4 regions of the Mesorhizobium sp. 131-3-5 genome follow, and region 1 is predicted to be linked to each of the others. Evidence: predicted binding sites of a transcription regulator. Region 1 holds the regulator's gene; each other region holds the start of a gene.
What was found. Region 1 encodes LexA, which represses DNA repair genes until DNA is damaged. Its sites were predicted from a motif close to TGTTCNNNNTGTGTTCNG; they were not measured.
Positions count from the first base shown of each region.

Region 2: the regulator LexA is predicted to act here: its motif matches at 1,125-1,142, upstream of dinB (DNA polymerase IV).
Region 3: the regulator LexA is predicted to act here: its motif matches at 991-1,008, upstream of JG747_RS27405 (PA0069 family radical SAM protein).
Region 4: the regulator LexA is predicted to act here: its motif matches at 947-964, upstream of recA (recombinase RecA).

Region 1 covers NZ_AP023254.1:4,272,453-4,274,656, forward strand. Annotated here, with positions in the region: gene JG747_RS20780 (ComEC/Rec2 family competence protein) at 1-1,013, shown strand, start outside; gene lexA (transcriptional repressor LexA) at 1,007-1,744, opposite strand; gene JG747_RS20790 (GntR family transcriptional regulator) at 2,123-2,204, opposite strand, start outside.
Region 2 covers NZ_AP023254.1:3,275,463-3,277,666, forward strand. Annotated here, with positions in the region: gene dinB (DNA polymerase IV) at 1-1,094, opposite strand, end outside; gene JG747_RS16010 (DUF899 domain-containing protein) at 1,302-2,012, shown strand; gene JG747_RS16015 (winged helix-turn-helix transcriptional regulator) at 2,078-2,204, opposite strand, start outside.
Region 3 covers NZ_AP023254.1:5,570,126-5,572,329, forward strand. Annotated here, with positions in the region: gene JG747_RS27395 (hypothetical protein) at 1-260, opposite strand, end outside; gene JG747_RS27400 (glycosyltransferase) at 405-932, opposite strand; gene JG747_RS27405 (PA0069 family radical SAM protein) at 1,083-2,204, shown strand, end outside.
Region 4 covers NZ_AP023254.1:4,752,770-4,754,973, reverse strand. Annotated here, with positions in the region: gene JG747_RS23290 (carbohydrate kinase family protein) at 1-740, opposite strand, end outside; gene recA (recombinase RecA) at 1,022-2,119, shown strand.

The DNA of each region.
Region 1 (2,204 bases):
GTTTTCTCACGCGAAAATTCCTGCTGGCGACGGGTGGGTTGGCGATGACATCCATCATCGCCGGCTGCGCCACGGCGCTGTTTGCCATCTGGCATTTCCAGCGTGTGTCGCCGCTCAGCCTGTTCGCCAATCTGGCCGTCATGCCGATCGTGTCACTGATTGTCATGCCTTTCGCTGTTCTCAGTTCGCTTGCGATGCCCTTTGGTGCCGACGGTCCCTTCCTTTACGTGATGGGCAAGGGCCTGACCGCAATGATCGCCATATCGGCGTGGATATCGGAGCGCTCCCCGGTCGATGCGGTCGGGCTGATTTCGCAGCAATCCGTGCTGCTGGTGACCATCGCCCTGATCATCGCGACGATGGCGACGACCTGGCTGCGGCTCGCGGCAGTGCCATTCGCGCTTGCCGGCCTGCTGACAGTATCGGATACGCGCGCCCCGGATGTGCTGATTTCCGAAGATGCGCGTTTGGTGGCGCTGCCGATCGGCGGTGGAGAACTCGCGGTCAGCCGGGCTCGCCCGAACGAGTTCACCGTCGACAATTGGAAACGCGCGCTGGTGTCCGAAACCATCGTCGTGCCGGAGATGTTCGACAAGGCGGACTGGCAATTCGACATTGCCGATGCCGCCAATCTGCCGCCGGGAGCGCCGTTTTATTGCACGGATGGCGTCTGTCTTGCCCGGCATCCGTCAGGGGCGATCATCGCGCATGTCGAAGACCGCAAGGACACCTGGAAGGCTTGCGGCTTCGCCGATTTGATCGTCGTCAATGACGCAACCGGCTATGATTCCTGCCACAATCCGCTGGTTGTTGTCGTCACCAAACGGCAACTTGCCCGCAAGGGCAGTGCCGCCGTCTTCTTCGACCGCCAATCGGCGACAGGTCCGCCAATCATCAGCTTCGCGGTGGACGGGCCATATCGGCCCTGGCACGAGCAGCGAAAATTTTCGCGCGAGGCGAGGGGGCTGCCGCCCTATCAAAAACCCGAAAAGCCGGCCGTTCCTGCTCAGTAGCGCCGGATCAACCCGACAAGCTTGCCTTGCACCTTGACCCTGTCTGGCCCGAAAATGCGCGTCTCGTAGGCCGGGTTGGCGGCTTCAAGGGCGATCGAGGCGCCCTTGCGGCGGAACCGTTTCAGGGTTGCTTCCTCCTCGTCGACCAACGCCACGACGATCTCGCCCGGGCTCGCCGTGTCGGCGTTGCGGATGATGACCGTGTCGCCGTCGAAGATGCCGGCGTCGATCATCGAGTCGCCCTTGACCTCAAGTGCATAATGCTCGCCACCCATGATCATGTCCGGCGGTACCGAGATCGAATGTGTCTGATGCTGGATGGCATCGATCGGCACACCAGCGGCGATGCGACCCATCACCGGGATCGACACGGCGGAAACCGCATCGTCATTATTGCCGGCCGCGGGCAAGCGCGATGCCGCCGGCTTGATCTGGCGGCCAAGACCACCCTGGCCGAGGCTGCCCTGGATGACGCTTGGCGAGAATTTCTTTGCCGCGTTGAGGCCGGGTGCGATCGAATCCGGCAGCCGCAGCACTTCCAGCGCCCGCGCCCGGTTGGGCAGCCGGCGAATGAAGCCGCGTTCCTCCAGTGCCGTGATCAGGCGATGAATGCCTGACTTGGAGGCAAGATCGAGCGCTTCCTTCATCTCGTCGAAGGAAGGCGGAATGCCGCTTTCCTTGAGCCGTTCATGAATGAACATCAGCAGTTCATGTTGCTTGCGTGTCAGCATGGCGGCCCCCAAGGCATTGAACGACGGGTGTGAATCAGAATCGAAAAACAAACCCAGAACAAACACTATCTGTTCCAGTTGTGTTCCGCAACTGTTTAAAGTTTAATGAATTTGTTAACGCGTCTGAAATTATTTGGCCCCGGCAGCGGGCCGCGCTCGACCGCTTCCGCTCCCCCGCAGGTTCATTGAAATCATTTTGGTTAATGGCCTGTGGCCTACCCCTGGATGCGGTTTGGCATCAGGCGTTTGAGAGGCGTCCACAGAGCGGATTTGTACGGTGTATCGATCCATTTCCGGCGGAACGAAACGAAATCAAAATGCCAACGGTCGCGGGTTCAGGCCGGCCACGGCCGCGTGGATCTGGACGCCGCGGCGACGTCATCCGGAAACCGCTTTCAGGCTGCCGGCGCGCGCGGTGTAGGTGTTGGCGCCGTTGTCTTCGCTGTGGACATAGACATGC
Region 2 (2,204 bases), 1.0 Mb from region 1:
CTGCCGGGCCGGCGCTTCTCGTCGGCGAGGCCAAGCGGCAGGTCGAGCTGCAGTTCCGCGCTTTCCTCCAGATGCGAGACCGAGATCGCCAGCAGCGAGATGGTCTTTTCGTGTGAATGGTCGGCGAGCACGCCGCGCACAAGGTCGCCGGCGATCTCGGCCAGCATGGTGGTCGCCGAGATAGGCTGATCCAGCGTGATCGAACGCGTGACGGCGCTGAGATCGGCAAAGCGCACGCGCACCGTCACCGTGCGGCCCGGCCGCGCCTTGGCGCGCAGCCGGCTGGCGACGCGGTCGGCCAGATGCAGCAGCGTCGGCACGATCACCTGCGCCACGGCAGGCTTTTGCCCAAGCGCCGATTGCGCGCCGGCCGAGTGTGCCCGGCGCCCGGTCTCCAGTTTCCGCGGATCGCGGTTCCATGCGAGAGCGGCGAGCTTTTCGCCGGCGGCGGGACCGAGCAGCCGCGTCAGCGCGCCGCTATGCGTCCTGGCCAGCTCGCCGATGGTCTCGATGCCGATTTCGGCCAGCCGCGCCTTGGTCGCCGGACCGACGCCCCACATCAACGAGACCGGCAAATCGTGCAGGAAGGCCAGTTCGTTGCCGGGGTCGACCACCACCAGCCCGTCGGGCTTGGCGACCTGCGAGGCGATCTTGGCCAGATGCTTGGTGCGGGCGACGCCGATCGAGATCGGCAGGCCGAGTTCGGCCCGCACGCGGCGGCGGATCGCCGTGGCGATCTCTTGCGGCTGCCCGAACAGATGCGTGCAGCCGGCGACATCGGCGAAGGCCTCGTCGATGGAAATGCGCTCGACCACCGGCGTGAAATCGTCGAGCACCTTGATCGCCGCGTCGCCCAGCCGCTGGTAGTGGCTGAAATTGCCGCCAACGAAGATCAGTTGCGGGCAAAGCTCGCGCGCCTTGCGCCCCGGCATGCCGCCGCGCACGCCGAAGGCGCGCGCTTCATAGGAGGCGGCGAGCACCACGCCGCCGCCGACCGCGATCGGCTTGCCGCGTAGCGACGGGTCGAGCAGCTGCTCGACCGAGGCATAGAAGGCATCGAGATCGGCATGCAGGATGGTGGCTGTCGTTTCCATCCGGCTGCATATCCGCGGTTGCTGATGGATCGGAACGAATAGAGAACATAACATGTACATCTGTCAAGCGGCATGTCCGCGTCCGGCTGTATCGCCTGCTCTCTTCCCGCGAAAATTGCGCGGCCCATGTCGGATCGCGGTTTTCAACAACGTCTTCAAGACGGGCAACGAGGCTGTCAGCATGCCTGAATGCGGAAGGAGCACGACATGACCGACCACATCATCGCGCCTTACTCGGACTGGTTTGAGGCGCACAAATCGCATCTCGCAAAGGAGAAGGCGTTGACCCGACAGCGTCAACAACTCGCGGCGGAGCGGCGCGCGCTGCCGTGGCTGCGCATCGACAAGCTCTACGAGTTCGATACGACCCAGGGCAGGAAATCGCTGGCCGATCTCTTCGGGGGTCGCAGCCAGTTGATCATTTATCACTTCATGTTTCCGCCCAATGCGGACTATCGCTGCACCGGCTGTTCATTCCTTTGCGACCACATCGACGCCGCCAACCAGCATCTCAGGCATCACGACGTCTCCCTGGTCGTCTGCGCGCGCGCTCCCCTGGCCGAGCTCATGGATTTCAAGGCGCGGATGAATTGGCAGTTCGATTGGGTTTCGTCATTCGGCAGCGATTTCAATTTCGACTTCCAGGTGTCGTTCACCGAGGACCAGATCAAGTCGGGCAAGGTGCTGTTCAATTTCGAAGAGGTCGCGATGAAAGGCAGGGATCGCGGCGGCGCGACCGTTTTCTACAGGGATGACGATGGCACGATCTACTGCACTTTCCAGGTGCGGAGCCGGGGCGGCGAGAACCTGATCGGGACCTATAGCTATCTCGACCTCACTCCCATCGGCCGCAATGAAAACGGGCCATCGCATACGCTGGGCGATTGGGTTCGCCTTCACGACGAGTATGATGGCTGACGATCCGTCATCGCCGCGCGGTTGGGGCGCCTCGGCCTCGCGGCATCCTTCAAGAGTTTCGGCGATCATGTGTTCGCCAGATGTTCGGCCCGCAGCGCCGCCTTCATCCGTTCCAGCGCCGGCTCGCCGCCGGCCGCCAGTTCGTCGGCGGTGCGGGCGAGCTGATCGTCGGCCTTGCGGTGCTTGCTGCCC
Region 3 (2,204 bases), 1.3 Mb from region 1:
ACCACCGCCGCCCGCGCGACACCGGAAAACATCGTATCCCCGACATTGTCGGCAGGACGCGCGCGCTTTGCGCCCAGCCAATGCATCCGGCGCCCAGGCATGGTGCGCGCGAGCATGAACATCGGCAACCAGGCAGGGTTTTCGCGCAGGTCCGTGAGATAGGTCGGAATGCGCACGGCAATGCGCCGCAGCAGGCTGCCGTTGCGCGCAATCGCCTCGAGACTGGCGGCTCCGGATTCGTCAGGCGTTGAAAGGGTCATCGGGTCCTCTTCCATGAGGGTGACACCGATGCCGCATCGGTGCCCACCACTCGCATGACCCAAACCCAATTCACCCACCTCGGGGAAGGCTAACCTCGCGTCAGATTTTGTGCAATGCACAATAAACAGAGCAGGTGCAAAAAATCACTTCGGCGCCCGGGGCTGCTGCTTGGGCGGCGCCACCCAGATCTCGGCTTCGAGCTTCTTCGTCGCCAGGCCACGCGCCAGCGCCTCGGCGCTGCCGGCGTTTTTCGACAGGGACGCCGCCTGGCGCTTGCTGATCACCAGCCCGTCGGCGAGCGCGCGGTTTCCCGAAAAGACCCGGGCGAGGAACGGCGCGCGGCTGCCGCGCGCGCGAGAAAACCGTGCCGCCATGGTTTGCCTCGCCGTGTGGGCGACGACCGCGTCGATCCAGCCCTCCACCAGCCGCGCGCCCGGCTCCAGTAACAGCAGCCAATCGCCCTTGGCCTGCCTTATCCCGGCGGCGATGCCGCCGCTTGCTACGTAGTGGCAGCCAGCATGCTCGGCGACATGATGCGTCTGGTCGGTGGAGCCGGTGTCGCAGACGATGACGTCGCGCACCACGCCCTCCACCGCGCCGCCGATCAGCGAGCCGAGCGTACGGGCGAGAGCCTCCTCGTCATTGCGGGTTTCGATGAGAACACTGAGCATATTTAGCCGAATAGCGGAAAGCCGCGCATAGCGCCAGTTTTTGCGGCGCAGCATAAAAAGTTCTTGCTTTGTTCTCATCGGCAAAATAGGAATAATTTCATGAACAGAGCGATTCGAAACAACATGGACAGTCCCTGGGAGCGGGCCAAGATGGAACCGATCGTGCGCGCCGACATTGCAGCCTTCGGGGCAGGGCGAGCCGAAATGGCCAATGCGATGATCGAGCAGAGTGGCATGCGCATCCGTCCGGACCGCAACCGCGGACGGTCGGCGGGCATCAATCCGTCCGGCCGCTTCGAACCGGTCAGCCGGCATGTGTTCGACGATGGCTGGAGTTCGCTGGAGGAACTGCCGCCGTTCAAGACCGAGGTGCAGGTGGAGAAGCCGCGCACCATCATCACCCGCAACGAATCGCCCGACATCTCCTTCGACCGGTCGATCAACCCCTATCGCGGCTGTGAACATGGCTGCGTCTATTGTTTCGCGCGGCCGACGCATGCGTTCATGGGCCTGTCGCCGGGGCTGGATTTCGAATCCAAGCTGTTCGCCAAGCCGGATGCGGCGCGGCTGCTCGACAAGGAACTATCCAAGGATGGCTACCAGCCGCGCACCATCGCCATCGGCACCAACACCGATCCCTACCAGCCGATCGAGAAACAGTACCGGATCATGCGCGAGATCCTGGAAGTGCTGGAAGCGCGCGGCCATCCGGTCGGCATCGTCACCAAATCCGCTCTGGTGACGCGCGACATCGACATATTGTCGCGCATGGCCGAACGCGGGCTGGCCAAGGTGGCGCTGTCGGTGACGACAATGGACCGCATACTGGCCAGGACGATGGAGCCCCGCGCGTCGACGCCGACCAAGCGGCTCGAAGCGATCCGGCAGCTTTCTGACGCCGGCATTCCGGCTTCGGTCATGGTGGCGCCGATCATCCCCGGCCTCACCGACCAGGAGATGGAGCGGATCCTCGATTCGGCGTACGCCGCCGGTGCGCGCGAGGCAGGTTACGTCGTGCTGCGTCTGCCGCTGGAGGTCAGCCCGATCTTCAAGGACTGGCTGCTGCGCCACTATCCCGACCGTTACCGCCACGTGATGTCGCTGATCCGCTCGATGCGCGACGGCAAGGATTACGATTCGGAATGGGGCAAGCGCATGAAGGGCGCTGGACCCTACGCCTGGCAGATCGGCCGCCGCTTCGAAATCACCGCCAAGCGGCTTGGCCTCAACACCGAACGGCGCACGCTGCGCACCGACCAGTTCGTCGCCGCC
Region 4 (2,204 bases), 480 kb from region 1:
ACTTTTCTGGGGGCAGGCGGTTGGATCGAAAAAGCGCCTGTCTCGTCGAAACCCAGCACCGGCGCGCTGCCTGCCGTCACGACGCCGCTGGCAAGGCCGCTGCATCGCAAACCGTCGACGACGTCTCGCTCGGCGGCATTTGCATTGACGCCGGCCAGCGCGACGGCCTCGCGCCGGTTCATGAAGACCAGTGCCAGCGCGCCGAGCACCGGTATCAGCCGCACGACCTTGGCCGGCGAAATGGCAATGGCATAGACCGGCTTGCCGGCGGCAAGCGAAACCAGCCGCTCCAGTGCCGAAGACGGCAGATTGGCATCGCACAGTATGGCATCGGCGGCTGCGATCGCCTCGCGGACCTTGGAGCGCCTCATCTGCTTGGGAAACGCCAGATCGTACAGCGCCATGTCGGCGAAGCCGACGATCAACTCGCCCTCGCGATCGATCAGCGCCGTATAGCTCGGCGTCGTGCGGTCGAGGAAGACCGCCGACAGGTCTGCGATGCCTGCCTCGGCGATGGCTCGCGAAATGGTGTCGGCCCCGGCATCGCCGCCGCGCATCGACATCAGCGAGCCCGATACGCCGCGCCGCACCGTGCTGCGCAGCGCGTTGAACACGCCGCCGCCGACATCCTCGCGCATCGTGCCGGGATTGGACGCGGCCGGCACGTAGGCGCCGGACACCTGGCCACGCCGGTCGATATGGGCGCCGCCCACGGCCAGTATCTCTATGGATTTCACCATGCTGGCGATATGCCCTTTGTTATTGCGACTGCACAAGCGCTAGACTGCGCCGCAGACCTTCGCCAGCAAGATGGCGATTCGGCGGATCGATACAATCGAACAGTCTGGCCCAATGTGGGGCGCGTTCCTGTTCGATCTCTTGGTACGAAAAAAGAACAAATCCGGATATGACTTGTTTTTCAGATATTTGATCCCTCTTGCCAAACGAGAACAAAAAAGGTACAAAATGGCAGGGATTACGGATTGTCCGGCCTTCATTGACGACCAAGGGGTGATGTATCATGGCTCAGAATTCTTTGCGGCTTGTAGAGGATAAGGCAGTGGACAAATCAAAGGCTCTGGATGCGGCGCTGTCGCAAATCGAGCGGGCTTTCGGCAAGGGCTCGATCATGCGGCTCGGCGCGAACGAGCAGGTCGTCGAGATCGAAACGGTGCCGACCGGCTCGCTCGGCCTCGACATCGCGCTCGGCGTCGGTGGCCTGCCGCGCGGCCGCATCATCGAGATCTACGGGCCGGAAAGCTCGGGCAAGACGACGCTGGCGCTGCACACGGTGGCCGAAGCCCAGAAGAAGGGCGGCATCTGCGCCTTCGTCGACGCCGAACACGCGCTCGACCCGGTCTATGCCCGCAAGCTCGGCGTCGATCTTGAAAACCTGCTGATCTCGCAGCCCGACACCGGCGAGCAGGCGCTGGAGATCTGCGACACGCTGGTGCGTTCCGGCGCCATCGACGTGCTGGTGGTCGATTCGGTCGCGGCACTGACGCCGCGCGCCGAAATCGAGGGCGAGATGGGCGATTCGCTGCCCGGCCTGCAGGCCCGCCTGATGAGCCAGGCGCTGCGCAAGCTGACCGCCTCGATCTCGCGCTCCAACACCATGGTCATCTTCATCAATCAGATCCGCATGAAGATCGGCGTCATGTTCGGTTCGCCCGAGACCACGACCGGCGGCAACGCGCTGAAATTCTACGCGTCGGTGCGCCTCGACATTCGACGCATCGGCTCGGTCAAGGACCGCGACGAGGTCGTCGGCAACCAGACCCGCGTCAAGGTGGTCAAGAACAAGCTGGCGCCGCCCTTCAAGGTGGTCGAGTTTGACATCATGTATGGCGAGGGCGTGTCCAAGACCGGCGAGCTGGTTGATCTCGGCGTCAAGGCCGGCGTGGTCGAGAAGTCCGGCGCCTGGTTCTCCTACAATTCGCAACGCCTCGGCCAGGGCCGAGAAAACGCCAAGCTGTTCCTGCGCGACAATCCCGATACGGCACGCGAAATCGAACTGGCGCTCAGGCAGAATGCCGGGCTGATCGCCGAAAAGTTCCTCGAAAATGGCGGGTCTGAAGGCGGCGACGACGGTTTTGAGGACGAAGCCGGCGCGATGTAGGGCAACGGACAGAGTTCGGCCATAAAGTCGGCCTATGACCTGATGCTTAAGTAATCGAGTTCTTTAGTACCGCGTCCAAAACCGC